One region of the Lysinibacillus sp. NPDC097868 genome, then DNA from elsewhere that is predicted to be linked to it. Evidence: riboswitches for the same ligand, from Rfam matches in the RefSeq annotation. Region 1 holds a riboswitch; each other region holds the start of a gene.

Region 1 (7,970 bases):
GTAGTTGGGCTACCTCAAATTGCAGTTCGTGCTATGAGCTATAAAGATTCAAAAAGTATGCATTTAGCGATTATTATTGGCACCATCGCCATTGGGACAATTATGTTCGGTATGCACCTAATTGGTGTGCTAGCGCGTCCAGTAATGCCAGGCATTGAAATTGGCGATAAGGTGATGCCACTACTAACGTTAAAAGTTTTACCGCCATTTTTAGCGGGTATTGTTTTAGCAGCACCAATGGCAGCAACGATGTCTACGGTTAATGCGTTGCTCATGTTAGTTAGTTCAACAGTCGTGAAGGATATTTATTTAAATTACGTGAAGCCAACTGCCAGCGATGGAGAGATTAAGCGCGCCAGCTTCATCGTAACTACAGTAATTGGTTTGGCGGTCGTTGTATTTGCGTTAAATCCTCCAGACTTACTTGTGTGGCTCAATTTATTTGCATTTGGGGGCCTAGAAGCGGTCTTTATTTGGTCAGTTGTCCTAGGCTTATATTGGAAAAAGGCTAATAAATACGGCGCTATTGCTTCCATGATTACGGGCATGACGTTATATATTGTAATCGATCGCTTTTATCCGTCAATCTTTGGCATGCATACAGTGACAATCCCAATAGTGGCTTCATTCATTATTTTTGTCATCGTAAGTTACCTAACAGCTAATAAATTTAAAGATGAAAAAATATTTATTTAAATATTAAAATACCTTGGGAGAACAAAGCTCTCAGGGTATTTTGCATTTTTGAAGTAGAAAAAGAAAAACCGTTAGCATGTTTCATGCTAACGGCATTTGTTAATAAAATACTTTTTCAAGATTATATTTTGCACGGAATGTGTTAATTGCGTAAGTTTCGTAAATTTCACGTTCCATTGGATCATCAATTTCATATACTTCAATTTTGAAAATTTCATCACGGTATTTTTTCATTGGTGATACATTATCTTCAAAATGCTTTTTAATGCGTTGACGAATTTTACGCGCTTTCCCTACAAACAATAGCTCGTTTTTTTCGTTGTAGAATAAGAAAATGCCACCTTTTTCGCGAGTGATTTTATGGAAATCAATAAAACCATGGAATGGCGGGATTTCTACATCCCCAGGTTTTAATACTTGCTCACGTTGACGAATTACTAAGTCTGGTTTTGGGAGTTCAATTTTAATCAAAATATTCACGTTCCTCTCTGTTACTAAAGGTATATGTTAACATAATACCTCTTTGATTACCATTACGATTTATTTGTATAAAAATCTATTTACTGCGCATAGCTGTAATCGGGGGTGATTTGTCATTTCTTTGTCATCTAATTAGGCTAATAGATGGTAAAAATGATTTTTAAGCCGTATTTACGTAACTTACAAAAGCTTTAGGTAGAATTGATTATAGTGTTTAACAAAAAATATGCTTCCATTCATTTAAATACTAAATATTCTATGTATTATTGAAATTCTTAATCGTTCATGATACAATTCTTTTTAATTAAATAATCTTATCAAGAGAAGCTGAGGGATTTGGCCCGATGACGCTTCAGCAACCTCTAACAATGTTAGAAAGGTGCTACTTCCACCAAAGGATTTTTCCTTTGAGAGATAAGAGTGAACGTGATAATTATCCTTCTCATTCTTGCTCTAAAGGAATGAGGGGGATTTTTTAATTTTAATTAGATAGAGAGAAAAAATTAACGAAAAGGGGAATTCAACATGCCTATTAATATTCCAAAAAACTTACCAGCTGGAGAACATTTACGTGGAGAAAAGATATTCGTAATGGAAGAAGACCGCGCCAAAACGCAACAAATTCGTCCTTTAAATATTTTAATTTTTAATTTAATGCCAGAAAAAGAAAAGACAGAGCTACAATTACTGCGATTGCTCGGTAATACACCATTACAAGTGAATATTACATTTTTAAATACAGCAACACACGAATCAAAAAATGTTAGTAAATCACATTTACAGCTATTTTATTCAACGTTTAAAGAGATTCGCCATCGTCGCTTTGACGGTATGATTATTACGGGGGCTCCTGTTGAAAAAATGGCATTTGAAGAAGTGAATTATTGGGAAGAAATCTCAGAAATAATGGATTGGTCCGTGAAAAATGTTACGTCCGTTATGCATATATGCTGGGGTGCACAAGCTGCGTTATATCACCATTATGGTATCGGTAAATTTGAACTGCCAGAAAAATGTTCTGGCGTATATTCACATGTCATTACCGATTTAACAGTCGATCTAGTGCGTGGCTTTAGTGATTTATTTACAGCGCCACATTCACGCTATACATCGGTTTCCATTGATGAAGTACGTAAGCACCCAGATTTACGCTTACTGTCCTATTCAGAAGATGCTGGCGTCTTTATCGTGCAGTCAAAGGATAATAAGAACATAATGATTACAGGTCACTTAGAATACGACGCGACAACATTAGCTGATGAATATTACCGTGATGTTGAAAAAGGAATTGATATTGCGATTCCTGTTAACTATTTCCCGAATAATAATCCTTCTAATGAGCCGATTAATACATGGCGAGCACATACGCATTTACTATTTTCAAATTGGCTTAACTATTATGTTTATCAAGAAACACCGTACGAATGGGACTTTGTTGATGAAATTGAATACCATATTTAATTTGGAACAATTAACATACCGTTTTACAGTTAGAAAAACCACATTTCTCATTAAAAGTGAGAAATGTGGTTTTTGTTGTTAACTTATTGAGATTCGGACGAGTTTGGTTTGGTAGCATCTTGCTGCACTTTTGATTCTTGTTGTTCTTCTTTTGGAGCTTGCTGCACTTTTGATTCTTGTTGTTCTTCTTTTGGAGCTTGCTGCACTTTCGATTCTTGTTGTTCTTTTGAATTTTGCTTGTCTTTTGATTGTTGTTCTTGAGATTCTTGCTGATTACTTGAAGAGCTTTGACTGTCTTCTTTCTTTTTTATTTTGCGAATTTTTGCGACTGTTAGTAACAACAATGGAAGTAAAACAGTTAATAATCCTGAATATAACGGCCAAATATTCTCATTATAATTATTAGAATGGACGATATTCGGGTGAGCAATTTGAGCCAGTGCAACCATACATAATCCAAGTGGTAAAATGAGTGGGCGAGGATCTTTTATTTTAAATATTTGTCCTATGCCAAGTACCGTTGCGTAAAAATAAATGAATGTCCGAATGTAAATGGATATAATCCACATAACAGCCATGATAATTTCCACTCTTTGGAAAAAATCTCCTATCGAAATTCTTTGAGCTAGCGCATAGCTTGGAAATGTCTTAATTGATGTATTAGTTGAGCCAAGAACGAGTGTTGAAAGGGTAATAATGAGAATTAAGACAATTCCGCCTAGTAGTGTGCCGATATAATATCCTTTTTGAGCTGCTTTATGTACATTGACTCCAGAAGGGAAAAACATAAGCAACACAGCAAGTGGGAAAGAAAAAACACTCGTAAAGTTTAGCGTACCTACGATTAATGATTTTGTGTCTGTTTCATAGACTGGCATAATATTTTCTATATTGATTTGAGGGGAAATACAAATAATAAAAATAATAAAAATTAACATAAATATTGGAAATAGTATTTCCACAGAACGTGCAAAAACTTCAATCCCTAAATACGACGCGAAAACGATAATAATTGTAAATAAAACAGCAAAGGTCAGAGTAGGCGTTTCGGGCATCACTTCCGTTTGCATAAAAATTCCGATGAAATATAATAATTCGCCTGCTGAAAAAAAGGTTAAAGACATAAAACAAAGCGATGTCAAAGTACCGATGAATTTGCCGAAAATTTTTCCATTTGCTTCAATAAACGTAAGGTTTGGAGTTTGATTTCCTAATGATACAAAGAGCTTTATTAATAAAAAGCTTAATAGTACACCAATAGCCGCTCCAATCCACGCATCCTGGCTGAGTTTTTCTGTAATACTTGCTGGCACAATTAATATAGCTGTTCCAATTGAATAGAGAAGGGTAATGACTGTAAATTGTCTTGCGCTAATGAGTTGTTTATCCATCGTACACTACCCTTTCTTTTCATTTTTTATTGAAAAAGTGTAAGTAACAATTTTCTAAGGGGCGTTAAAATAAATGTAATGAAATCTAAAGGGCTGGGAATGTTCTTTTTTAATCCAATGGCAATATTTAATGCCGCTCCTATGCTTAATATAATAGAAAAGACGATAATTGTTTTTTTTTCGCCTTTTTTCTTTAAATTAGGAATGACACTGTAAGCAATGGCCAAAGAAAATACTACGAAAACAATCGTTATAAACATCGCTAGCTACTCCTTTGAATTGTGCAATAATGAATTTTGGATTGTTCCTAATCCTCGTGTAGCCACATTGACTTCGATATTGACAGCTACCTCGGGATATATTGTAGACCATTCTTTTTTTGTTTCCTCCCATTTTTTAGGATCTTTCCGATGGAGTGCTTCCCCAAAGCCTAATATATCGAGTTTATAATTTTTTTGAATCGTATCTAGTGTTTTTTTCGTTTGTTCTTTTATCCGTTCTTCGGTCTTTTTATTAATATAATGAATGCTTTTGTCTTTAGTTAAATTAATGGGACAATTTACTTCGCCGATATTTTGTGTAATATCAATTTTTATTGTTATTTTTGGAATGCCATTTTTAAAAGTTCCCTTAATATTAGATGTCGATTTTGTAATTTCGGTCGACAACTCTCCACCATCAGGGCAAGAAAGAACTTCTATCGTACTTTCAATTTTGTTATTTAAAAAATTATAGTAAATACTTTCCTCTTCGGATAAAATCCCTATCAATTTATCTTCTTTAAAAACAGCTATACCAATATATTTTAAAATAACGGGCGTTGTAATTCTTTCTACATTTGTTTGATCTATTCCTAATTTTGTATCTCCTTCTATTTCAACAACCGATAAAACAGCACTTTTTTCTTTGCTACTAAGGGTATTTAGTAGTTCGTCTGTATTAACAGATAATGTGGAACCCCAAGATTTTTCGGATACCTTAATTGAATTTAACAATTTATTGGCAGGCATTTTTTCAATCGGGGTTAAGACGTTGAGCACTTCTTTTGCTGTTGAATCATGCGTTATGATAACATCAAAATCATTTCGAAATTCATGATCTCTTGCGATAAAGTCCAGTGGTTCGTTTATTCCTTCTTCAGCTAATTTTTCTCCGATAACTACCATTTGTAAATGAGCAAAATAAGGTCTCCGTGGTGTTAAGGTCGTCATTCTTCGAATTGCTTCAAACACACTTTTTCCCTTCGAATTATAAGTGACTACAGGTGATCGTCCGCTAGAAGGTTGCTTTGAAGAAATTTCACTAGTATCAACAACTTGGATAGAAATTTCATATTCATCATCTATTTTATCTACACCAAGTGCAACGACAATTGCTAATTCGTTTAACTCTCGCTTACTCCAGCAACCACTTAATAATAAAGTGAGGATGAACAATAACAAAATCATCTTCATTTTTGACATGACGTATTCCTCATTTACACATTATTGTTAATTTCTTTTTTTTCCTTCGTGATATCGTTGTTCTCTAACTTTATTTTTTTGACTGAACAGCCTCGGTCTTGTGAGTAAATCTCTACGTGGGAACAAGATCATTGCATCTTTTTGATCTTTCATAATAAGTGGCCCAAAAGGACTCATATATGGAACGCCAAATGAACGTAAACTACATAAGTGAAGAATAATTATCATAATGCCAAACATAACGCCGAATAAACCAAACATCGCGGCTAAAATCATCAATGGGAAACGTAGAACACGAATCGTGTTTGATAATCCATAGGAAGGAAACAGAAAGCTACAAATGGCTGTTAATGCAACAATAATGACCATTACAGCTGATACTATGCCCGCTTCCACGGCTGCTTGACCAATTACTAATGTCCCTACAATGGAAACTGCTGGACCAATCGTTCTAGGCATTCGAAGACCTGCTTCACGCAAAATTTCAAAGGCAATCTCCATAATTAGTGCTTCTACTACAGCGGGAAAGGGCACACCTTCTCGCTGTGAAGCGATACTAATAAGCATTGCCGTTGGAAGCATTTCTTGATGAAAGGTAGTAATGGCTACATATAGGGAAGGCATTACTAATGCAAGACAAATACCAAAAAAACGTAAAAGTCGAATTAATGAACTAATAATCCAATTTTGGTAATAATCTTCTGCAGCCTGTAAAAAAGATGTGAATATTACTGGAACGGTTAGTACAAGAGGGGTTCCATCCACTAATATTGCTATTTTACCTTCTAACAACTCTGCTGCAACGACATCTGGGCGCTCCGTATTATAAATCATTGGAAATAAAGAGAATTTAGAGTCTTGAATAAAATCCTCTAAATAGCCGGTTTCTAATACGCCATCAATGACAATATTATCTAAACGATCTAACACCTCTTGGACAATTTTGTCATTGGCAATGCCATTTATATACATAACAGCTACGTCTGTTTGCGTTACCTCTCCAATAATTCGAGATTTTATCCAAAGGTCAGGACTTTTAATCTTTCGACGGATGAGTGCTGTATTTGTACGCAATGTTTCAGTAAAAGACTCTCTTGGACCTCTAATTACGGACTCTGTTTGTGGCTCAGTGACAGCTCTATCTTTTGCGCTTTTGGTGTCTGTCGCAATCGCAACCGATTGGCCCTCTAATAGAATGACTGTTTCACCATTTAGGATGGAGGCAAAAAATGCGGTGAAATCTAAAATATCCTTTGCACCGCCTACCGCTAAGCATTGCTTTTTTATATAGTCGTTTATGTTGGTTACTTTATTGTCAGATCCATTGTCAATTTCAAGCATCAAATCTTCTAATATAAAGTCTGTAATCACATTTTTATCGGATATGCCATCAATGTTAATTAGCGCGATTGATTGGTTATTTAATTTGTCTAGTGTAATTTCACGAATAATTACATCGTTGCTATTACCAAGAGCTTCTTTAATCGTAAAAATATTTTCTGAAAGAGAAGTGTGCAGTAAAGTCGTTGAAGGATTTTGCTGTTGGGAGGTATTGTTGTTTTCTGAAACTGGCATTATGTTTCCTCCTCAAAATATAGATTGACTAGTTAGAGGATGGTCAATTTTACGAAGAGCTAAACCAAATAGTGCAAACTAAAAATTGTGATTGCACAAAATGAAAAAAGCGTTTCCTTTCATTTTGGTGAAAGGAAACACTGTGTTATTTTAAATAGTCATATTTTAATTCGTAAAGTTGTTTGTCAACGTCAATGTGTAAGTTATAATCGTTAAAAAACCATAAATCTTTCTCATCGATATAGTAGGTCACACCATCAATGACAGTTTGAACGCCTATTTCGAGAGGTTCTTCGCGAGTCATCCCAAGAGAAAATCCTTCATGGAAAGGGCTTGAACCACCATATCTTGCATAAAAGCGTATTGTATCACCTGTTTCGACTTCCATTTCGTTTTTAAACCATTGAAGCGCTTCATCTGTCAGTGCGATATTCATGTGTGAACTCCTTTCATGTTAAAGCCATTTCACTTTTGGTTCAGTACCATTTTTAATGCGCGTAATATTTGCTCGATGACGATAAACAATAAAAATAAATAAAAATGCTACTAATATAGCTAATGCGAAATCGCCTGTCACAAAAAAATAAATAATCGAATAGATTAATGCAACTAGTGCAGCAATTATCGATGTTAGGCTGACAATTTTCGTAAGCTTTAACGTTACGATAAATGCGATGAATAGTAAAATGAATAGTGGCCAAGAATAGCCAAGTAGGACGCCAGCTGATGTGGCAACAGCTTTTCCGCCACGGAAGCTTGCAAAAATAGGAAACATATGACCAATAACCGCAACAAGTCCTAAAATAAGTCCGTGAATTGTGGCATCAGAGAATACTGGGAGTGTCACTAATAACACTGCAGCTGTACCTTTTAAAATATCCATGATTGTAACAACTAAACCTGC
Region 2 (7,970 bases), 400 kb from region 1:
AATCTCAGAGGGAGATTTAATCATTGATGGAAAGCGAATGAATGATGTAGCGCCTAAAGATCGTGATATCGCCATGGTATTCCAAAACTATGCCTTATACCCACATATGAGCGTATTTGAAAATATGGCATTTGGCTTAAAGCTGCGCAAATTACCGAAAGATGAAATTAATCGCCGCGTGAACGAGGCAGCCCGTATCTTAGGGCTGGAAGAATACTTAAATCGTAAACCGAAAGCACTTTCAGGTGGTCAACGTCAACGTGTCGCTTTAGGACGTGCCATCGTGCGTGATGCAAAAGTCTTTTTAATGGATGAGCCTTTATCAAACTTGGATGCGAAACTTCGCGTACAAATGCGTGCTGAAATCACAAAACTTCATCAACGCTTACAAACAACGACAATTTACGTGACACATGACCAAACAGAAGCCATGACAATGGCTACTCGCCTCGTTGTTATGAAAGATGGCATTATTCAACAAGTAGGTGCACCAAAAGAAGTGTATGAGCAACCGAATAATGTATTTGTCGGCGGCTTTATCGGCTCCCCTGCTATGAACTTCTTTACGGGTACACTTACAGATGGCAAATTCCACATTGGGAATACGTCCATTACTGTGCCACAAGAAAGAATGAAAGACTTACTTGCGCAAGGCTATAACAATAAAGAAGTTATTATGGGTATACGTCCTGAAGATTTCCACGATGAACAAGCATTTATCGAATCAACTCCAGGTTCAAGAGTCGATGTAACAATTGAAGTAGCTGAATTAATGGGCGCAGAGATTATGCTCTATTCACAAATCGAAGGTCATCAATTTATTGCACGTGTAGATTCCAATGCCACTGCTAAACCAGGCCAAGTATTGCCACTGGCATTGGATATGAATAAAGTACACTTCTTCGATAAAGAAACTGAAGATCGTATTATTCCAGGTAATAGTGGACAAAACAAAGGCAACGAAGGCACTGAAAAGCCTGTTGTTGTTGGCTAAGATGGTAGCGAAGTTGGTGACTCCTGTTCATAACAGCACACAATGAAAGGCGGAGGCACTCTGCACAATAGCGAGGGTTATGGCTTACTGTGCTGAGCGGAAAACACCGCCGCAGCGGACATCAACGGTATAGAAAAAGTGTTAGATTGATTCAATCAATCTAACACTTTTTGATTAGTTGCACTCAATATAAATTGTTTCATATCCGGGTTTTTAATTTTTGAATTTTTTCAATTTCGTAGCTATATTTAGTCAAATCAAGTTCTTTTACAAGAACAGTAAAAAAGACTTCAGCACGATTTAAAAAGATACCTAATAGCATTTTTTGTTCAAATTCTAACACATGATCGTCGTTATCAAATAAAAATTGTACTTTTTTATTTTTTAATTGCTTTAATTGTATTTTAACTGGTTGATCAGGAAAATAACTTTTCCCAATGCCGTCCTCTAAGTAATCTTCAATCACATTGACAATATATCCCCATAGCTCAGGGAGATAGTCCCAATATCGAACACCTAAAATTTCTTTATTATAGCATTTAATCGATAACCCACCATCAAGTCTAAGAAGACCGTCTTCTTCTATATATTTATTTTGAGTGTTATTGATAAAAGAAACAAATTCATCCCAATTATCGTTTATGCTTATCGTATATTTATCAGGATTGTTGACTGCATCTTCCAAATCGTCGATAATTCTTTTTACAACAAATTCATTAATTGTTACTACTTCCATCATATATTCACCTCACATTAGTTTTTTGGATATAGTTGTCTAATATGCCCATCTTTAATCCCTAATACGTATTTAACACCATCTACTTGTCCCTCTACTCTGAACATACCATTTGTTCCTTTTTTGGCTAATATCGTATTATTTTGTTTAGCTATATTTAAAGCAATACTTTTTACATCATCTACACTTAAATTTTGATTATAAAACGATTGATTTCCCCTTATTGACCCATCCCAATATTTCGGGTGATGTCGAGTTAACATATGTGATTTGAAAATGCTTAACTCATTCAATAGGCGAAGAATCAATAAATCAAGCATTTTTTATTAAGTAAATACAATTCAAATTTTCAGAAAATTATAATTATAAATTATTGCGGAATTTCTATCATATGTCATTAATATAGTCAATAAATAAAATAAGTATCTCTTTAAAAACCTATATCAAATACCCATATTTAAGATCTCTTTCTCTTTTTAGAAATTTTTATATTATAACAACTGAATAATATACGCTTTACAGTTGCTGGATTATTTTGTAGGCTTTCCTTTATAGCAACAGAAAAATGAGTAAGAACAAACAACCTGTTTTCTCCATAAAATAATAAGAGGTGATTGTATGACGGACAAAGTAACTGCTTTTAAACAGGCTTTAGGTAATTATCCAACAGGTGTCACAGTTGTCACAGCTTACAATGATGTGAATGAACCGATTGGCTTAACGGTCAATTCCTTTGCATCTGTTTCCATAGATCCACTCCTTATCCTATGGTCATTGGACAAAAAATCGCAGCTGCATCCACTTTTTAGTAATACGAACAAATTTGCGGTAAATATTTTAGCGAACGATCAAACACATTTATGTACGGTATTTTCAAGCAAAATCCCTGACCGATTTGCGCAAGTAAAATGGTCTAATTCTTTACATGGTTTGCCAATATTACATGATACTTTAGCTACGCTGCAATGCGAAACATTTAAAAAAATTGATGCAGGAGACCATACGATTTTCATTGGTCATATTTTAGAAATTGATAATGCGCAGAAGGAGCCATTGCTTTATCATCGTAGGCATATTGGTCAAATCCCAACGAGCTTTTACGAATAAAATAAAAAGTAGGCATTTCAAATTTTATTTTGAGATGCCTACTTTTCTTGTTTGTAAGTTAAAAATATTTAGAACAAACTGCCCTTGCGTTCAATATTGGAACATGAACCAAGTTCATTGATGTTGCACATTAACTCAGGACACTATGTGGCGACAATAAGCTTAAAATTTGGTCCCGAGTTAATTTCTCTGCTTCTTTTAAAACTTTACTTTTTTTGAGGAAATCTTTGTTTTTCCAGTCGATTAATTTGGACAATAACTCCATCTTGAATGGTAATTTGCACTTCACCAAATTCTAAATTTTGAATAGCCTTCGCAATAACTTCTAATTTCTTATCATCAATCTTAGACAGTTGAGACATACGATACACCCCTTCTTTTTTTCATACTTTTGTGTATAAAAGAGATCCACGCATCAAGACGATTTGATGCCTCCCCTTATCTCTCAGATAACTTTGCTGGAGTTGGCACCGATTAACTCAGTTGCCGAGACTTCATTATGCCTCATTCCTCCAGACCTCTCGCGATAAGAGTTTACGTTTCTTGGAAATAATTCTATAATTCAGAAAACCTATTGTCAATATAAATATTATAAAACCTAGTTGAATACTATACAATAGCGAAAAAAGGTACATTTTTATTGCTCGAAAATTTCTCGAAATCCAACTTATGATCTTGAAAGCATTAGTATGAATGTTCAAAACATAAAAAAGCTGTGCAGAATTATATATTCTACACAGCTGCTCTTTATTCGTTTTGTAAGTATTCCATTAACACTTTTGCAGTTTCTTGTTTACCAATGACTCTGATAGGTTGTCCTTGTGCGGGTACAATCCAATGTGGCTCTTGTCCGCCATATAAAGATTGTGAACTATTGGCAACCATCAACTGTGCATCTGCTGTTTTCATACGAAGACGTGCACGGGACAGTAAAAACTCCTCATCGTCCGTTGCCTCTAGCTTAAATCCTACTAAAGTGACATTTGGCTGCCAACCCTTTATTTGCCCTAACACTTTTGGTGCTTTTTTAAAGTGAATAACAGGGGGCTCGTCAGACGGCATCTTCCCTGCACCTTCCATTAAATTCCCGGATTGATCGTATACTTTATCAATGACCCAATCAGAGCCTGCAGCTGCCATAATAACGATGTCTACTTGTTCATTTTGTACAGCATGACGAACCTTGTCACTTAAATCTTCAATACCTTCAAAGCGTACTGTACGCATTTTATCTTGATTAATCGGCAGTTGCGCAAAATAGCCATGCATATAGATGACGTCTGCACCTGCGTCTAGAGCTGCTTCAGCCAAATAACAGCCCATTGACCCCTTCGATAAATTCGTATGCCCTCGCACACGATCCCATTTTTCAAGTGTTCCCCCACTTGTAATGAGTACGGTTTTTCCTTGTAATGTCCCCACTCACACTCACCTTTTCTTTTCAAACTATCATTTTTGAAAAATAACAAATTAATAAGCAATCTACATGTTCTATTTTAACGTAAAAAGCTTAAATAACCTATTTCTTATTTTGTTCTTTTAGCCACACACTTAAAATTTCCGCAAACTTTTTAGTTACCGGTGAGGCTTGATGTTTCATCGCTAGCCCTATCGTACGATAACCACCTTGCTTTAGTGGGATAGCCCTTAATGAGGACGGTAATCGGTTAATCACTAATCGAGGTAAAATAGTAATGCCTAAATGGTGTGAAATCATCGAAATAATCCCAACCTCCTCCGATAGCTCAAATCGAATATTCGGTTTAACATGGTACTGCTCTAAAATTACTTTTACATCATTAGTTCCTCGATACGATGTCATTATAAAAGGCATGTCTTCTAGTTCAGTAATATCAATTTCTGAACGATTATAGAGAGAGCTTTGATCAGAAACTATACACAAAAGGGGGTCTTGGACCAATTCGATAAATTGAAATTGCTCCGATTTTTGACCGTTAAGGAAACCAGCGTCAACTTCACCACTTTGTAGCCACTGTTCGATTTCATAATAGTCCCCTTCACGTAACTCTACTTGTATACCTGGAAACTGATTGTCCATAATACGGATAATTTCTGGCATCCAGTTGGAAGAAATACTAGAAATTACACCTATTCGTAATTTCCCTCGAGTTACACCAAGAATATGGGCAGCTTCTTGTTGTAATAATTCGTCCGCATCGAGAACATTTCGCATAGCCCGAAGCATTGTTTGTCCCTCGCTCGTTAATGTCACTCCTGTTCGACTTCGATGAATAAGGGCAAATCCACATTCTTTCTCTAAGCTGGAAACAGCATGACTAACTGCCGATTGGGTTAATCCCAGGGCATCTGCAGCTTTCGTAAAGCTCGAAACTTCTGCAACTTTATTTAAAATCTCATATTTGACTAAACTCATTCACATTCCCTCATATATACATGAATTTTTTTAATACTAATCATTATAAACATTCGTTTTACTAATCACAATACAAGATATATAGTAAATTTTAGTATGAAACTGTTTTAGTACACAGAGATAGAAGGTGCATAATGAGTAATCAAGGGAAAGCAAATTTATTAATGGTCATAGTTACAATGTTTTGGGGATTGTCTTATACGTTTATGGTAATGGGACTTGAAACTTTAGCTGTATTTAATGTGGTAGCATTACGCTGTATCATCGCATTTTTGGCAGCAGGCATTATTTTTTATAAACGAATGATAAAGGTCAATTTCAAAACATTGAAATACGCAGCTATTCAAGGTTTGCTGTTATTCATTGTGTTTGCACTTAGCTTATTTGGATTAGAGACAACTTCTGTTTCAAATGCAGGATTTATTTTAAGCCTTACAGTAGTCTTAGTGCCCATTTTCAGTAGCTTTATCGAGAAAAAGTTGCCATCAAAAGCAGTAAGTTTTGCGATTATTTGCACGATGATTGGTATTACAGTATTAACTGTTCAACATTCTTTTACATTTCAAATGGGCGATATATTAGTTGCAATCGCGGCATTATGTTATTCGATTTATTTACTGTTAAACGGTCATTTTACACGTAGCGTAGAATCGATTTCTTATGGTATTTACCAGCTCGGTTTTGCTGGAATTTATGCGCTTGTTTTAACACTACTTTTTGAAGCACCTACACTTCCGAATTCAACTACTTCATGGATTGCGATTTTAGGGCTTGGTATTATCTGTAGTGCATTTTGCTTCGTTGGCCAAACTGTTGCACAACAGTACACTTCTGCTACACATACAGGACTAATTTTCTCATTAGAACCTATTTTCGCAGCGATGTTTGCGATGATGTTCATCGGCGAAGGACTAACGGTAAAATTACTTATCGGTGGAAGTTTTATTTTAATTGGTAATCTTGTCGCTCAATTAGAGCAACTTCATATTCTTCGATTTATGCGAAAACATGAACAAGAAAAAGTGATGCATTAATCAGAAAAAGACCCTGAAAAATTTTCAGGGTCTTTTTCTGATTATCTAAGCTTTGATGCACACTGTTATAAAAAACAAGCAAAAAGTGAAATGGAGTGCATACCATTTCACTTTTTGCTTGTTTTCAAGCTAGTTAAATTCTAGCCACTTTACCTTTATAAATATCTTCTCATTTGTTCAGCTTCGTTCATTTGCTCTTCAGCTTTTAGTCGCTCTTCGCGTTGTACTGGTGTCTCATCAACGATAGATTCAGGTGGCGTTACATGTGTATCGAATGGATCAAGTTGAGCGCGTTTTGAATCTGCGGTAAGTGTAGACGATGTAGGATTTACATCATCATGCTCCGCGTATAATACGATGGCTCCTTCTTCAACCAGTTGAGCGTAATAAGCTGTTTGACCCTCTGTAAGATCAAATCTTTTTAAACCTTCTGTGACAGCTGTCTCACCTGTAAACCATGATTTAATTTGGTCAAGCCAATTACCTGCCTCATGTGTTTTCACATCACCATTTGATTTAACATCTTTAATTTCATCTGCTTCTCTAGAAATAATATGAATTTCATCTGCGTTAAAACCTTCCATGCGCATACATTTTAAAATATGAAACATCTCTTCTCTCGTATGTGCAACTTCAATTTTTGGGTTTTGTTCATTCATCATGTTCAATTCCTCCTAATTTTGTAAGGCTTACTATGTATGTACCCTGCCACTTTCCCAAAAAACCTTTTTTATGCATCCTTTAAATAAATGTAATATTTGTCACATCATATTGTTTTCTGTTGCGTTTTTGTCATATTCTATTAATCGCTATTAAAAAACACTTGGAGCTATTAACTTTACTCCAAGTGCCAATGTTCATTATGCATATTTTTTATCAAGAAAGGCTTTCAACATCCAAGTATGTTTTTCAAGGGATAAGTACATCCCATTTAATAAATCTTCAGTACGGTCATCCCCTTCTTCTGCCGCTAGCTGCATAGCATGATTAATAGCTTGCATTTGCTTTTCAAAGTCTGAAACAGTCGTTGCTACCATTTCATCAGCAGTTTCTTTACCTGTTGCTTCATCAACATATGATAGCTCGAGATATTCTTTTAACGTAGCAACTGGCTCTCCACCTTTTGACAGTATACGCTCTGCTGTATCATCGAAGTTAATTGTAATTTCATTATATAATTCTTCAAATTTAGCATGGAGTGTAAAAAAGGCATTACCTGTTACATACCAATGATAGTTATGTAGTTTCGTATACAGTACTGACCAAGTTGCGACTAGTTTATTCAATTCCTTGTTTAAATCTTGTGGCATAATTACCCCTCCAAATTATAGTTTTTTTAGGTTTTTAGTATGCAACAACATGCCGCACCCTGTCAAGTAGACACATTAAATAAAATAAAAAATAATTAGTGAAATAAAAATTCTCTCTTCTTAAAACCTTTGACAGTGAATATATTTCAATTCCACTTAGTGCACGTTATTGTACAATGGAATAAAACCAATCCAACATAGGAGACTTTATGAAGATTACATTAAACGAATTGGCCTATCATGATATGGAAAATTTATATGCATTTGAGCTTGAAAACCGAGCATATTTTGAAAAGATGGTACCTAGTCGTGGCGAGGATTATTATGCTTTTACTATTTTTAAAAAGAAAAACATTTTGCTACTTGACGAACAAGCGCAAAAGCTATCCTATTT
Region 3 (7,970 bases), on a different contig from region 1:
CGCCAATATTGTCCATTTCCAGGACCATGTTCGAAAAGTAATTTTACGTAACAACACTACTACAACTAATAATAAACCACCACCAATTGCTGAGCGAATAGTTGCCACTGCAAACGGCGATACGCCATTATCTAAAAAAGTTTGTGCTGTCCCTGTCATTCCCCATAAAATAGCTGCTAGAAGTACAAAAAAATATGGATAAACCAATGCTGATACCCTCCTAACCTTTAACACTATTACTGTTAACTATACAGATTTATCCAAAATCAAACAATTCCCAACTTACTTTCCTTACATACAATTCATTATTATGTTTTCTATAACAGAGGAGGTATAATAATAACATTAAAAGGAGCGACCGTTTATGTATAAAACTATTGAAGAAACAGCCCTGGAACTTGGCATGCCTGAGGAGCAGATACTACGACTTGTTTATGAAGGACGCATCCGTTCAATTTATGATGGGGATCAAATATTGATTAATAGTGGACAATTTAGTACCTATTTTGAACAGCTAGAACGGATAAAAGAAGAAATAGAAATTTGGCGTAACACACCTATTCCTGAAGATATTGACGTGAAGGACGAAGACTAAACTTTAAAAGTGCCAGGCACTCAAACAATTCAAAATTGTTTGAGTGCCTGGCACCTACTTAACTAAATACTTACTACAAATCCTGCACGTTTTCCGATAATCTCAGCGTAGTCCTCAACCATCACACTTGCCGTTGGGTACATGCCTGCGCCTGGACCTACTAATGTTAATGTACCAATATAATTCGTTTCAAGCGCAACCGCATTATTAACGTCATCAACCGGATAAAGCGGATGCTCTTTATCTACTAATTGTGGACCAACCTTTGCTACCACTTTACCATTTGTAAGTTTCTCCACTTCAGCTACATGGCGATAACGTAAGCCCTTTTCACAAGCATCCTTTACCTGTTCAGCTGAGATACAGTCAATGCCAATTACTTCGACGTCAGCCCAATCTGGTTGCTCACCAAATGCTAATGCGCTTAAAATCATTAGCTTTTTAAAGGCATCTTGACCAGATACATCATTATACGGGTCAGCTTCTGCGTAACCTAAGTTTTGCGCCTCTTTTAAAGCTTTCTCAAAGGACCAGCCCTGTGCGCGCATTTTTGTTAAAATATAATTTGATGTTCCATTCAACACACCTTGAATACGGCTTACATCATTTACAAGCAAAATATTTTTCATCGTTTTAATAACAGGCACGCCGCCTGCCGTTGTTGCTTCGAAGCCCACGAATACACCATTTGACTTTGCAAGCTCTTGTAACTCTAAGCCACGTTTTGCAAACATCACTTTGTTTGCTGTAATTACATGACACTTATGTTCAACTGCACGCTTTAAATAACCAAATGCCGGTTCTTCATTGACAATTGCTTCAAATACAACTTGCATGCCAGGCTCCGCTAAAACCTCATCCATACTTGTTGTTAATAAATGAGCAGTACCTGGAACACGTTCACGACTAGTATCCGTTACTAATATTTTTGCTACTACCAATTCAATGCCTAATTTCCGTTTCAGTTCTTCACGCTTTTCATTCAATATATGATAGATACCTTGACCTACAGTTCCAAATCCTAAGATTGCTGCCTTTATAGTTGCCATACTTGTTATTCCCTCCAACGTACATTTCTCCAGTTTTATATATAAATAAAGTCTGTGCCTACAAGCACATATTCAAATAATTCAAAATTTAACCTAAAGAAAATTGTAACGCAAATAAATACATTGCACAAGAAAAATCTTTCTAGGATGGACAATTGTTTTCTCTAGGAGTGCAAAAGAAATCGGTTTCATTGCCTTTATTATACGTTTTATTAATAAATCTATAATTTTTGAACAACTTTTGACGAATTCTTTTAAAAAAAGAAATGCCTTTCTTCTATTATATATGTATGAAGATACCCGTTATAGAATAAGCTGTTTTTGAAAAGCAGTAACTAATTCCACAAGTAACGTGAAACGCAACAAAAAGCTCATTCCCTATAGCAGTAGAGAATGAGCTAAAAAATATAAGGGAAAGTTAACTTGCTTGTAAAAATAATCGATAACGATATTGCGCTAAAGCTGATTGCACTAGCATTACTTCTTCTTGTGTAAAGTTTGGTACTGCATATGTGCGTTCAATTAATTGAAAGGATCCGTATTTTAAATAATATTCTGTCGCCGGTAATGCAATATGACTTATACCGTAAGCATCATACTCTTCAAAAACTTCTTTAACTACATAGCCCTCTTCATTAGCATATACGACTTCTTCAAAAGCACTATGTCCAAAAGTTTGTTGCCATTTTGTTTCAACTGTCGAAAGTAAGTTTTGAATGGATAGGTTGTTCACAAAATGATGACTTTCATTTAATTCATAAATTATATAAGCTGTTACATTTTGTGCCCGATAAATATTTCCCATTTATAACACTCCTTTTCGATCAGTTTTTTAAAGCGAGCATAGCTACTGGCTATGTAGCTAAACTCTTTTCATATATTCAAAAGTGGGGGAGCACTTATGAAAACAAATTGATTGTTACCGCCTAAACAGAAGCGGCATTTAGAATTACGTAACCTCGACACTCTTTAAAATTGTTCTAGGTTGGTAGCCATTCGAACATTTAACTTAATCCCTAGTATATAGCATGGTTTTAATCAAGTCAACAATACTTATAAAAATACTAGGTATTATTTATAGGAAATTTCAGATAACTTACCAAATGAGGTAATGATTGATGTAGCAACGTTATACGCATTACCAAATGAGGCATTTCGAATGAGAAAATACGTTAACGCTACGACATGAATCTAATTTATCAATTTATGTTAAGCTTCTACTTTTTGTTCAGTAGGTGTTACTTGTGCAATTGCTTGTTCTAAGTCTGCAATTATATCCTCAACTGCCTCTAAACCGATTGATAAGCGAATGAGCGACTCGGATACGCCAGTTTGGATTAATTCCTCAGCAGATAATTGTTGATGGGTTGTAGATGCTGGGTGAATAATTAACGATTTTGCATCTCCAACGTTTGCTACATGTGAGAATAGTTTCACGCTGTCTATTAACTGACGACCTGCTTCTCGTCCACCTTTAATGCCAAATGTAAGCACTGAACCGAAGCCATTTTTCAAGTATTTCTTCGCTAAGTCATGGGAAGCAAAATCCTCTAATCCATTATAGTTTACATATTCCACGGATGGGTGGTTACGTAAATATTCAGCAACTGCTAACGCATTTTCATTGTGTTTAGGAATACGCAAATGAAGCGTTTCTAAACCTTGTAGTAAGTTAAAGGCAGCATCAGCACTTAATGTTGGGCCAAAATCACGTAGTAATTGCACACGCAGTTTTGTGGCAAATGCAGCCGCTGCAGTATCAATTCCGTATCGTAATCCATGATAAGATGTGTCTGGCTCTGTAAATCTAGGGAATCTACCTTGTGTCCAATCAAATTTCCCAGCATCTACAACTACGCCACCTAAAGTTGTACCATGACCGCCAATCCATTTTGTCGCTGAGTGAACAACTATATCTGCACCGAAGTCGATTGGCGTTGCGCCATATGGTGAAGCAAATGTGCTATCAATAATTAAAGGCAAGCCATTTTCATGTGCAATCGTTGCTACTGCTTCAACATCTAAAACCTTTAAACTTGGATTGCCGTAAATTTCAGCAAACACTGCTTTTGTGTTTTCATTAATCGCAGATCGGAAGTTCTCAGGGTTTGTTTCATCTACAAAAATTGTTTTAATACCGTAGTTTGGTAGTGTATTTGCTAATAAGTTATATGTTCCTCCGTATAAAGAGCTTGCTGCTACGATTTCATCCCCTGCACTTGCTAGATTTAAAATTGAAAATGCGATAGCTGCTGCACCTGATGAAAGTGCTACTGCTGCTGTACCGCCTTCCAATAAAGCGACGCGTTTTTCAAAAACATCTACAGTTGGATTTGTAATACGTGTGTAAATATTGCCCGCTTCTTCTAATGCAAAAAGACGTTGCGCATGAGCAGTGTCTTTAAATACGAAAGCTGTTGAACGGTACACTGGTACAGTTCGAGAGCCTGTCACTGGGTCTGGCTCTTGACCACCGTGTAATAGTAATGTTTCTGGTTTGAAATTCGACATATTTTCTTCCTCCTTAATGGTTTTACGATGGTACCGGAGATGAGGAGGATTTATGTGTAGAAAACAAAAACCCTCTTCAGTTAAGAAGAGGGTTGCGGTTGCAAGTTTTCCTCCCCTTATCTGCCAGATCCAAGTAAGAATCTGTAGGAATTAGCACCTTAGCAAGTTCGTCACTCACTGGTTGCCGGGCATCATAGGGCCTATCCCTCCGCCGCTCTTGATAAGAGTATGTGATTCAATTTCCATCGTTGTTACACAGTATAAACATAGACTTTTTTTCTGTCAACAGTAAAATTTATTTTTTTCTGAAACTTCTGTCTGCTAATTTACGTAATAAGAGCACATACACTATATAAAAAATAAAAATGAAAGGAGCATTTTTTATGGAAAAAGCTATGATTTTTTTTATTATTATTGTTATTGGTTATTTAATCGGCTGTATTCACGGATCTAAAGTGGCACAATTTCTATCGGGTGTAGATTTAAAAAAGACTGGTCATGGCAATGCTGGTGCCTCAAATGCAACGCTTTCTCTTGGTTGGAAATACGGCATATTAGTGGCACTGATTGATATTGGTAAAGGCGTCGGTGCTATTCTCTGTGCCATCTACTACTTTTCTTCTAATGCGTCACAATTCACTGAAATACAAACGTGGCTCTTAATCTATACAATGGCTGCTAGTGTTATTTTAGGGCATAACTTCCCATTCCATATGGGCTTCAAAGGTGGCAAAGGTACTGCCTCCATTATTGGGATTTTACTTGCTGTCGATTGGAAAATTGCTTTATGTGCACTTATATTATTTGTGATTTTATCTTTAGCTACAAACTATTTAATCGTCGGTGTGTTAGAATTTTATATTGTATTTTGTACAGCAACTTATTTATGGATACCCGGAATTGGCCCAACGATCATTTCCATTCTACTTTTATGCATAGCGTTCATCTTGCATATCGAAAATATTAAAAGGCTATTCCATGGAACAGAACCGAAAGTAACATCTGCCTTTAAAAAATCAGCATAAAACAAGAGGATGAGACATAACTTCGAGGACACTAGTTGGTGGTAGCGAGGGCGGTGACTCCTGCGGAAACAGCACAAATGTCAGACGCAACTGACAGCGCGACAGCGACGGTTGTGGCTTACGGTGTGCCGTGGAATGCATCCGCAAACGGGACATCAACGCATAGCAAAAAGTGTTAGATTGATGGCAGTCAATCTAACACTTTTTAAATATATTATTTTGCAAATGATGGATCTAGCATTGTACCGTTCTTAGCTAAATTCACATGCCAAGAAAGTGCTTTTTCTAAATCATGCGGTGTATGGTGACCACCTGTTGCTTCATTTGCGTCATTGAAGTACGCCCATAATTGCTCCTTATAATCTGGATGCGCACAGTTTTCAATGATTAGACCGACACGCTCTTTAGGTGCTAGACCTCGTAAGTCTGCAACGCCCTGCTCCGTTACGATAACATCCACATCATGTTCAGTATGGTCTACATGCGAAACCATTGGAACAATACTAGAAATTTTCCCACCTTTTGCATACGATTTTGTCACGAAAATACCTAATCGTGCATTACGAGCAAAATCTCCAGAACCTCCAATACCATTCATCATCTTTGTACCCGAAACATGAGTTGAATTTACATTCCCGTAAATATCTAATTCAAGCGCTGTATTTACAGAGATCAAGCCGAGTCGACGGATAATTTCTGGGTGATTAGAAATTTCCTGTGGTCGTAATACTAATTTATCTGCATATTTTTCAAAATTTCCGTAAACTTGGTTTCCTACTTTTTCAGATAGGGTAATAGAAGTAGCAGATGCAAAGCTTACTTTTCCAGCATCCATTAATTCAAATACAGCATCCTGTAGTACTTCCGAATAAACTTCTAAATTTTCAAACTCGGAATCTTTGAAACCTAATAATACAGCATTTGCCACTGAACCTACACCTGATTGTAGTGGGCGTAAACTCGTCGTTAAACGACCTACTTTAATTTCTTCTCTTAAGAAATTCAGTAGATGATTTGCCATAATATCTGTTTCTTCATCAGCCGGAACAATCATTGATGGCGCATCTAAAATATCTGAAATAACAATGCCTTTTACTTTGTCTAAATTTAGTGGAATGCCAATTGTACCAAGACGATCTGACACATTTAGCATTGGAATTGGATCACGTTTACCTTGTGGTCCTGGAACAAAAATATCATGCACACCTTCTAATGCATCAAGCTGTGCTACGTTTAGCTCGATGATAACTTGGTCTGCTTCTTGTACGAAAATCGGAGAGTTACCAACTGAAGTTGTAGGAATTAATAAGCCATCTTCTGTAATAGCAGCAGCTTCAATAATAGCAAAGTCAATCGGGCCAATAATGCCCTGACGTACTAATTCAGCATTGTGTGATAAATGGGCATCAACATAAGTGACTTCTCCACTATTAATCATGTTTCGAATGCCTGCATCTCCTTGGAAAGGTCCACGCTTGCGAATAACACCAGCTTCTGCTAAGTATTGGTCAACTTCAGGTCCAAGTGATGCACCTGTATATACATCTACCTTGAAGCTTTCTGTTTTTGCTTTCTCAACAAGTGCAAGCGGTACCACTTTTACGTCACCTGCACGTGTAAATCCACTCATACCAAGTACCATGCCGTCCTTAATCCAAGATGCTGCTTCTTCTGCTGATACGACTTTGTTTCGTAATTGTTCATTACGAAGCTTTTTTGCTAACTTTTCATCCATTCCTTATTCCTCCATCCCACATTTATTTACTTCAACTAGATTATTTGTCCTTCACATCCACATCGGTACACCCAACCAATGTAAAAAAACAGGAGATAAATAACCTGTCGCCATACATAATTTTACACTATTCAGAACATTTAAGCTATATCTAACAAAATATTTTACTTTACGAGCGAATTAACATTAGACTTAATTATTCGAAAATAGTTTCACCTTAATAGTTCACCCTTTTTTATATTGGATTTGATTCGATTTTAGCCAAAAATCGTGATATGCTCTTGGTATATTAATTGGGAAAAGGGGACTTTATAGATGGTTAAAGAATTATTACGTAACCACTCTTCGGTTCGTATCTATGATGGGAATCCTATATCTAAAGAAATCGTTGAGGATTTAATTGCTACTGCACAGATGGCAGCAACTTCTCACTTTGTACAAGCATATAGCGTAATTTGGGTAACAGACGAGGAGAAAAAAGAAAAGCTAGGTTTGCTGTCAGGAAATCCACGTCAATACGAAACTTCTGGTGGTGCTTTTGTATTTTGTGTAGACTTTAAACGACTACAAATGGCAGGGAAATTAGAAGGCGTTGATATTGTCGCAGATTCGGCTGAGAACGTTCTTGTTGGCGTAGCAGATGTATCATTATTTGCGCAAAACTTTGTGATTGCAGCTGAATCTATGGGATACGGTATTTGTTATATAGGCGGTGTACGTAATAAGCCTGAAGAAATTAGTGATTTATTTAATTTACCGGATTATGTATTCCCATTGTTCGGTTTAACAATTGGCGTTCCTGCTCGACGCAATGAGGTTAAGCCTCGTTTACCAGTAGCTGCTATCCTTCATGAAAATGCATACAATACAGAAAAATATGAGGAACTGTTACCTGCTTACAATGAAACAATGGAGGCATATTACAATAGTCGTTCCTCAAATCGTAAAATTGATAATTGGACAAAGCAAATGGCTGACTTTTTAGTTGAACAGCGTCGTCCACACATTAATAGCTTTCTAGCACAAAAAGGATTTAATTGGAAATAACATTCCTT
Region 4 (7,970 bases), on a different contig from region 1:
TAACAATGCTACAGAACCAGTCATACCGATATAAAGTAATGTTGATCCACTGATAAAAATAAATAAAAGACTACTTATTAGCCCAGTAACCGTACCTCTCCAAAGTGTGATGATTACGATAAGTACTAAAAAGATATATAATAATAAGCTTTCCATATCTTGATGTAGTAAAAAATAAGCAGGTAATTGTAGAAGCAAAATAAGTAAAATTCCATAAAGAAATATGGCTTTATTCCATTTTATTGCTGTTCGCATCGACGACCTCTCTTTCCGCTAGAAGTGGTAATAAATTATCAAATATATGTGTCGCATTTGTTTGCACGTCTACATACCCCGTATTTGCATTCGCCTTGAGCGATTCCATTTTACGGAAAAATTCTTCAGCCATCCTATCGTTATGGATTTCCAACATATAACGAGTAGCCATCGCGTACACAGCAGGTGATTCGAATGTTACAGTTGGTTCACCAGTACTAGCATCATAGCGACCGTACAATTTATGATCTCTACTATATAAAGACAGCAACCAATTGGTAAAATGCTTCGTTTCCAAACCTACAGTTGCACTATGGTAAGCAGTATACAATTGATCTATCATATGTAACTCTGTATCATACTCATAGTTTTTGGATACGACATCATAATATTTTGGAAAAAAACCTGCTTGAGCTTTTGGAGCTTTTGATAAAATAGATAATTGATGCTCTAGTTGCGCTTTAGATAAAACATGATATTGTCGCATCTTTAAAAGGGCAGAAGGCATAATGTAACTTAATGTAATAGTGTTAGCCTTTTTATGTGTATGAACATCAACAAAATCTACAAACGTATCTTCTTGCATTCCATACTTTACAATGTTTTTGCCAATGGACTTCCCTAACGTAATATAACGTTCATCATTCCATTTCTCACCAGCATCAAAGAGCGCTCGCATAATTCTAAAATCATCAATCAGTGCGTTGACAGTAGCTTGTTTTTTATCGTCAATTCGCCAGACAATAAATTTCTTCTCTAAAAAATAATTATCAATCACTTCAAGCTGCTCATCAAAGCGAGCTTGATCATCTTTTTCTAGTAAATAGGTCAACCATAATCCGACTGATTCAGATAAAAACACATCTTTTTGTTGCGTTAAATCAGTACGTAATAAGTTATCTTCTGTCATTAGTTCCTCAATAACAAACTTCTCTGTTGATGAAATGGGTTTTTTGGTTATTTTCTCTTTCCCTTGTGAGCAGCTCATTAAAACAAACAACAGGCAAAATATGACTAAAATACCACCCTTAAAAAATTTCGTTATAGGATTTCACCTCCATCAGGACTAAATACCAAATTTTTTCAGTATTATTGGCGAATAATATTATATCAGTAATCATATTAAATGAATCTAAACAAATTCTAAACAATTTAGAAAAAATAGAAGAACTTAATTATTGGATTTCAAACCATTATTTATCTTTCCCCCCAAAAAAAATAGTACAAACCATTTTCATGGCTTGTACTATAGTGTTAGAAAAATCTATTTAACTGGTACTACTGAGCCTTTCCATTCCTTCACGATGAAGTCTTGGATTTCTTTAGATTTTAACACTTCTAATAATTTTTTAATTTCTGGTTTATTTTCGTCTCCAGCACGTACCGCAATAATATTCACATATGGAGATTCTTTATCTTCTAGCTCAATTGCATCTTCAATAGGGTTTAGGCCGTTATCAATTGCATAGTTAGAGTTGATAAGAACCGCATCGCCTTCTTCGTTTTCAAACATTTGAACAAGTAATTCTGGTGCAGTATTTGCATCGAATTTAAAGTCTTTCGGATTATCAACAATATCTTTAATTTCTGCTGCTGTTTTGTCGATACCATCTTTTAATTTAATTAAGCCTTTTGCTTCTAACAATGACAGCATACGGCCATGGTCTGAAACTGAGTTCGATAATAAGATTGTTGCACCTTTAGGTAGGTCTTCAAGCGATTTATATTTTTTAGAGTAAATACCGATTGGCTCGATATGTACGCCTCCAGCATTTACGAAATCATAGCCATTATCTTTAATTTGTTGCTCTAAATAAGGGATATGTTGGAAATAGTTCGCTTCAATTTCACCAGAATCTAAATCTTGGTTAGGTAGTACGTAATCTTGGTACGTTTCAATTTCTAAATCAATACCTTCTTTAGCTAAAATCGGTTTTGCTTGTTCCAAAATAACTGCGTGAGGTGTGTTAGAAGCACCTATTTTTAATGTTACTTTTTCTTCAGTTTTTGCACTGTCGTCTGCCTTGTCTCCAGATGTTGAACCTGCTTCGTCTTTGTTACCAGCACCACAAGCTGCTAAAGCTAGTACAAGTACTGACAAAAATAATCCTGCTAATAACTTCTTCATTTGTATACACTCCCTTTATTTGTTCAAACAATATGTTAGCGGTAAAAACCGGGTTAACCTTTTTAACGTTTGTCTGTTTTCGTTGTAATCATATCGCCAATCCATTGGATGATAAATACGACTACTAAGATCAAAATAGTTGCCATTAATGTCACATCTTGGCGATTACGTTGGAAGCCATCTAAAAAGGCTAAGTTTCCTAGGCCGCCAGCACCAATAATTCCAGCCATTGCCGTATACCCAACGAGTGCTACAGCCGTTACGGTAATTCCAGAAATAAGTGCTGGTAATGATTCTGGAATTAGTACTTTCCAAATAATCGTAGACGTTTTAGCACCCATTGAGCGGGCTGCTTCAATAACGCCTTTATCAATTTCACGTAATGCTATTAATACCATTCGTGCATAGAATGGTGCAGCACCGATAATAAGTGCTGGTAAGGCTGCATTTGCTCCTCGGATTGTCCCAAGTAAAAACTTTGTAAATGGGATTAGTAAAATAATTAACACGATAAATGGTATCGAACGAAATATATTAACGACCGATCCTGTTAAAAAGTTAACGATTTTATTAGCCCATAATTGGTGTGGACTCGTTAAAAAGAGGATAATGCCAATGGCTAAACCAAGTATAAATGTTACGACTGTTGAAAGAGTGGTCATATAAAGTGTTTCATATGTGGCTGTCCACATTTTTTCCCAGTCGACATTCGGAAAGAGACTAGTTAGCATTTGCAATCACCTCCGTTTGTACTTCAACTGTATTTAAATAACTTAAAGCAGCTGCTACGTTTGTCTCTGTGCCATCAATTTGTACAATAAGTGTACCGTATGCACCATTTTTAGTTTGTGAGATATTGCCATGGACAATACTTATTTCCACATCAAACTGTTTTACTAAATGCGATATAACAGGCTGCTCTGTTTTTTCACCAACAAAGACAAGCTTAACAAGGTGTCCCGTTGGATAATTTACTCTAAGCTGTGCAACTGTCTCCTGGGTTTCCTTCGTATCGGTAATTTGAGAAACGAATTTTTTAGTAATGGCCGCTTGTGGTGCTTGGAACACTTGTAATACTTCACCACGCTCTACAATTTCTCCAGCCTCCATTACCGCTACCCGATGACAGATTTTGCGGATTACATGCATTTCATGGGTAATTAATACAATTGTTAAGCCTAATCGTTCGTTAATGTCGACAAGCAGATCAAGAATTGCATCTGTTGTTTCTGGATCGAGTGCCGATGTAGCTTCATCACATAACAACACTTCAGGATTATTGGCAAGTGCTCGTGCTATGCCAACACGTTGCTTTTGACCACCTGATAGCTGTGATGGATACGCCTTGTCACGTCCTTCTAATCCAACAAGTTTTATAAGTTCTTTCACACGTGCGTCTCGCTCACTCTTAGCTATACCTGCAATTTCAAGTGGAAAAGCGATATTTTCAGCAACTGTTCTTGACCAAAGTAAGTTAAAATGTTGGAAAATCATACTTACCTTTTGTCTAGCATCACGCAACTTTTGGCCCTTAATAGATGAAAATTCTTGATTGTTCACCTTCACCGTACCTGTTGTCGGCTTTTCTAAACCGTTTAATAAACGAATCATCGTACTTTTACCAGCGCCACTATAGCCGATAATGCCAAAAATCTCACCTTTGTTAATCGTAAGATTGACATCTTTAACAGCAGTTAATTCGCCATTTGCGGTTTTGTATTTCTTCGTAATATTTTGAAGCTGTATCATAGCGAATACTCCTTTTCTCATATAGAAAACCCCTTCACTCACAGACAAGTAGAAGGGGTCACGTACTTTATACGCTAAACCGTTCTCTCATCTTTCAAAGAAAAATCTTTGAGTGATTTGGCACCTTTTCACATATGTGATGGTTGCCGGGCTTCATAGGGCACTTCCCTCCGCCGCTCTTTATAAGAGTTCGATATATTTAATAGTTTTTAATATAGTTGTTACTTTACCATGCTAGCAAAGTTCAGTCAATTGGTTTTTTTAACAATTCGTATAAAAACGGTACGGATTGAAATGCATAAACCTTCTCTATAACTTTTCCTCCATCGCTAACGAGTAAACAAGGTACACTTTCGATTTGAAAATCATAAGCTATTTGCTCTAAAAAATTTATATTTGCCTTACCTAATTTTAACTGTGGCAGTAACTGTTCTATGATATCCATCATTTTAGATGCAACTGCACATGTTCCACACATCGGTGTATATAAATAAAAGGCCGTTTTTTCACCAGATTTTACAGCCGTTTCCCACTGCTCTTTTGACCATTCTTCCATTTTTCACGCAACCTTACAAAATATATTCATTATGGATGGAAAAATGCGCGCGTAATAAAATCATCGCAAGCACTTTCCTCGGTGTAGTTTCTACTTCTTTATAAGTAGGCATTGTCCGCAAATGCTCCGCCTCAGGATAATGTCTGTCCATTAATGCTCGTAGTTTATCTCCTGATGCATCTGCATCAAAAAATGTATATAGCTCACAGCCCTCATATGGGTCGAGTAATTCTTCTAATTGATGCACACCAATTGTACCATTTGTACAAAGTATTGTAACATCTTCACTCAAAATAGGTTCTATTTGAAGCTTATCCGAACGGCCTTCCACGATTAAACATTTCCCTTCGAACATCACGCCACCCCCATTTAGACAGTTATCTACTACAATAATTCATCGCAATTTCCTGATTGATTTAACACGATGCATAGATCTACTTGTTAACAATCATTTCCACATGTCTCTTCGCAATTTGGACAACATTTTGGTGAGTCACTATACTATCGTTTACTTGCAGAGTTTAGCTTTGTACACATCAAATTAACAACTAATAACTCGTGTTATATAATAAAAAACGCCGGTGTGTATGCCGACGTTTTTCTATTATAGGCTTGTTTATTCTGCAATCATTTCTTCGTATTGTTCTGCAGTCATAAGGCTTTCAATCTCTGAAGCATCAGCAGGTTCTACAACGATCATCCATGCTTTTTCGTATGGTGATTCGTTTACGAATTCAGGGCTATCTTCTAAATCTGCATTTACTTCAACTACAGTACCTGAAATTGGTGCGTATAATTCAGAAACAGTTTTTACTGATTCTACGCTTCCAAATGGATCATCTGTTTTAATTTCGTCGCCAACTTGTGGAAGCTCAACGAAAACGATATCTCCTAATTCAGATTGTGCGAAATGTGAAATACCGATACGTACTTTACCATCTTCTAATTTTACCCATTCGTGTTCTTCAGAGTAACGTAAGTCTTTAGGTGTGCTCATGCCAAAAACCCCTCCATAAATATGTAATATATTCACTTTCAGTGTGCCATACTTCTTTCATAAAAACAAGGATTAAAGCTGTTATTTCCACGCTTGTTCAAAATCTGATTCCTTAAAACCTAACGTTACTTTTTTTCCATCAGTAACAATCGGTCGCTTAATTAGCATACCGTCCGAAGCAAGTAGTGTGAGCTGTTCATCTTCCGGCATTTCCGCCAGTTTATCCTTCAACCCAAGTTCACGATATTTCATGCCAGATGTATTGAAAAACTTCTTCAGTGGCTGTCCGCTAGCTTGCCAATAACTCTTTATTTGCTCTTTCGTAGGTGGTTGTTCAACAATGTGTACCTCTTCGTATGAAACGCCATTGTCGTTTAACCACTTCTGCGCTTTTTTACAAGTTGTACATTTAGGGTAATGGATAAATTGAATCATATTTATAGGCTCCTCTGCTATCATTTCCTGTAGTATACCATCATAACTAGTATGAGCCAAAATGAAACATTTATTGGCTAGTTACGCAAGATAAATTAGTAATGTCGAATGCGGCTACCGCCATTAATTTTCGCTACGGGTGGACGGTCTGACCAGCACAGAAATTGTTTGTGTGCCTGGCACCTCGCATCTGGCACTTAGCAAAGATTCCTAGCATCATATCGGCTTCTATTTCGCAAAAAATCCACTGCGCTTTCCGCTGGCACAGTGTAAGCCGTAACCCTTGCTAGCGCGCGGTCTGTTACGTCTTACATTAATATCTACTAGCAAAATTCAGAATTGTTTGAGTGCCTGGCACCCATATGATAAAAGACAACAAGAATGATTTTCTCGTTGTCTTTTGTCGATATTCTGATCCTAGCTACCCTATAGCAAGTAGCTAGGTCAAAGATTATATTATACGATGAATTTTTCTGCTTCGATTAGTTTAACTGAAGCTTCACGCTTTTTAGCAATTAGGTTATAAGGATTGTTACGAGTCAGTTTACGTAATGCTGACAATGTCATACGTGCAGTATCTCCATCTGCTGAAGCAAGAATTGTATCCTTTGCCTCTTTCTCAATTTCTGCAAATGCTTCTTGGCAGAAGATTTGTGTGTAAAGTAGTTTTTGATGTGATTTTTCTGCACCTTCACGCGCAATTGCCTTTTCTGTACGTAAAACAGCAGACTCCATAGCGAATAATTGGTTGGCGATATTGGCAATGTTCACTAATACCTCTTGTTCTTGGTCAAGCTTCGCTCCATAGCGTTGCGCTGCCATACCAGCTGCTAACACAGCAATTTTCTTAGCATTTTTCACAAGGTATTTTTCTTGTGCTAGTGGCTCTGTGCCTACATCTTCAGGCATTAGCATAAGAAGTTCTTGTTGTAAGTTTTGTGCGACCTGTAATAATGGCAATTCGCCTTTTAATGCTTTTTTCATAAATGTACCTGGTACAATCATGCGGTTAATTTCATTTGTACCTTCGAAAATACGGTTAATTCGGGAATCGCGATAAATACGCTCCACTTCATACTCTGCCATAAAGCCATAACCACCATGTAATTGCACCGCTTCATCTGCAATATAATCCAATGTTTCCGAACCAAACACTTTTGCAATCGAACATTCAATTGCATATTCAGCAATTGCATTTGCAATAACTTTACCTTGTTTTTGTTCTTCAGGGCTTAGTTGGCTTAAACGATCTTCAAATAAACCGACCGTACGATAATTTAATGACTCAGACGCATATAATTGAGACGCCATTGTCGATAGTTTTTCTTTCGTTAAGTTGAAATCTGAAAGCTTCGTTTTAAATTGTTGACGTTGGTTTGTATATTGAATAGCTAGCTCTAAAGCACGTTTTGAGCCACCGATTGTTCCTACACCTAATTTATAACGACCGATATTTAAAATGTTAAACGCAATTACGTGTCCACGACCTACTTCACCTAGTAGATTTTCTACCGGGACTTCTGCATCCTCAAGCACTAATGTACGAGTTGAAGAAGATTTGATACCCATTTTCTTTTCTTCTGGACCTACAGAAACACCATTATAGGCACGTTCCACGATGAATGCTGAAAATTTATCGCCATCGATTTTTGCGTACACAACAAAGACATCGGCAAAACCAGCGTTAGTAATCCATTGTTTTTCACCGTTTAATACATAATGAGTACCAGCAGCATTTAGCTTTGCAGTCGTTTTGGCACCTAAAGCATCCGAACCTGACCCCGGCTCTGTTAATGCGTAAGCTGCAATTAATTCACCAGAAGCAAGCTTCGGTAAATACTTTTGCTTTT

The links. A riboswitch is a leader RNA that binds a small molecule or an ion and turns the genes downstream of it on or off. The one in region 1 is predicted to bind S-adenosylmethionine.
Region 2: another riboswitch for S-adenosylmethionine. It lies ahead of ACIQXJ_RS09875 (YezD family protein); the one in region 1 lies ahead of metA (homoserine O-acetyltransferase MetA).
Region 3: another riboswitch for S-adenosylmethionine. It lies ahead of ACIQXJ_RS18010 (O-acetylhomoserine aminocarboxypropyltransferase/cysteine synthase family protein); the one in region 1 lies ahead of metA (homoserine O-acetyltransferase MetA).
Region 4: another riboswitch for S-adenosylmethionine. It lies ahead of ACIQXJ_RS16450 (methionine ABC transporter ATP-binding protein); the one in region 1 lies ahead of metA (homoserine O-acetyltransferase MetA).

The regions. Positions count from the first base shown of each region.
Region 1 is NZ_JBIWBS010000001.1:1,592,860-1,600,829, reverse strand. Features, by position in the region: gene panF (sodium/pantothenate symporter) at 1-696, shown strand, start outside; gene ACIQXJ_RS07845 (nucleotide excision repair endonuclease) at 796-1,167, opposite strand; SAM riboswitch class I at 1,488-1,597, shown strand; gene metA (homoserine O-acetyltransferase MetA) at 1,702-2,637, shown strand; gene ACIQXJ_RS07835 (GerAB/ArcD/ProY family transporter) at 2,721-4,028, opposite strand; gene ACIQXJ_RS07830 (hypothetical protein) at 4,055-4,288, opposite strand; gene ACIQXJ_RS07825 (Ger(x)C family spore germination protein) at 4,295-5,491, opposite strand; gene ACIQXJ_RS07820 (spore germination protein) at 5,519-7,066, opposite strand; gene ACIQXJ_RS07815 (HesB/YadR/YfhF family protein) at 7,212-7,502, opposite strand; gene plsY (glycerol-3-phosphate 1-O-acyltransferase PlsY) at 7,521-7,970, opposite strand, start outside.
Region 2 is NZ_JBIWBS010000001.1:1,992,885-2,000,854, forward strand. Features, by position in the region: gene ACIQXJ_RS09855 (ABC transporter ATP-binding protein) at 1-994, shown strand, start outside; gene ACIQXJ_RS09860 (hypothetical protein) at 1,194-1,733, opposite strand; gene ACIQXJ_RS09865 (hypothetical protein) at 1,748-1,993, opposite strand; gene ACIQXJ_RS09870 (flavin reductase family protein) at 2,349-2,837, shown strand; gene ACIQXJ_RS09875 (YezD family protein) at 3,044-3,199, opposite strand; SAM riboswitch class I at 3,273-3,370, opposite strand; gene ACIQXJ_RS09880 (phosphopantothenoylcysteine decarboxylase domain-containing protein) at 3,585-4,259, opposite strand; gene ACIQXJ_RS09885 (LysR family transcriptional regulator) at 4,357-5,232, opposite strand; gene ACIQXJ_RS09890 (DMT family transporter) at 5,367-6,266, shown strand; gene ACIQXJ_RS09895 (general stress protein) at 6,422-6,928, opposite strand; gene ACIQXJ_RS09900 (Dps family protein) at 7,127-7,576, opposite strand; gene ACIQXJ_RS09905 (GNAT family N-acetyltransferase) at 7,786-7,970, shown strand, end outside.
Region 3 is NZ_JBIWBS010000003.1:252,135-260,104, forward strand. Features, by position in the region: gene ACIQXJ_RS17990 (DMT family transporter) at 1-207, opposite strand, end outside; gene ACIQXJ_RS17995 (MerR family transcriptional regulator) at 365-595, shown strand; gene ACIQXJ_RS18000 (homoserine dehydrogenase) at 658-1,644, opposite strand; gene ACIQXJ_RS18005 (hypothetical protein) at 2,063-2,449, opposite strand; gene ACIQXJ_RS18010 (O-acetylhomoserine aminocarboxypropyltransferase/cysteine synthase family protein) at 2,854-4,155, opposite strand; SAM riboswitch class I at 4,269-4,382, opposite strand; gene ACIQXJ_RS18015 (glycerol-3-phosphate acyltransferase) at 4,539-5,180, shown strand; gene ACIQXJ_RS18020 (hypothetical protein) at 5,216-5,359, shown strand; gene scpC (succinyl-CoA:acetate CoA-transferase ScpC) at 5,395-6,915, opposite strand; gene chrR (class II chromate reductase ChrR) at 7,231-7,962, shown strand.
Region 4 is NZ_JBIWBS010000002.1:333,254-341,223, reverse strand. Features, by position in the region: gene ACIQXJ_RS16470 (diguanylate cyclase domain-containing protein) at 1-255, opposite strand, end outside; gene ACIQXJ_RS16465 (glycosyl hydrolase family 8) at 230-1,165, opposite strand; gene ACIQXJ_RS16460 (MetQ/NlpA family ABC transporter substrate-binding protein) at 1,520-2,383, opposite strand; gene ACIQXJ_RS16455 (methionine ABC transporter permease) at 2,446-3,114, opposite strand; gene ACIQXJ_RS16450 (methionine ABC transporter ATP-binding protein) at 3,104-4,132, opposite strand; SAM riboswitch class I at 4,217-4,321, opposite strand; gene ACIQXJ_RS16445 (thioredoxin family protein) at 4,377-4,688, opposite strand; gene ACIQXJ_RS16440 (toprim domain-containing protein) at 4,702-5,043, opposite strand; gene gcvH (glycine cleavage system protein GcvH) at 5,305-5,685, opposite strand; gene ACIQXJ_RS16430 (arsenate reductase family protein) at 5,767-6,120, opposite strand; gene ACIQXJ_RS16425 (acyl-CoA dehydrogenase family protein) at 6,577-7,970, opposite strand, start outside.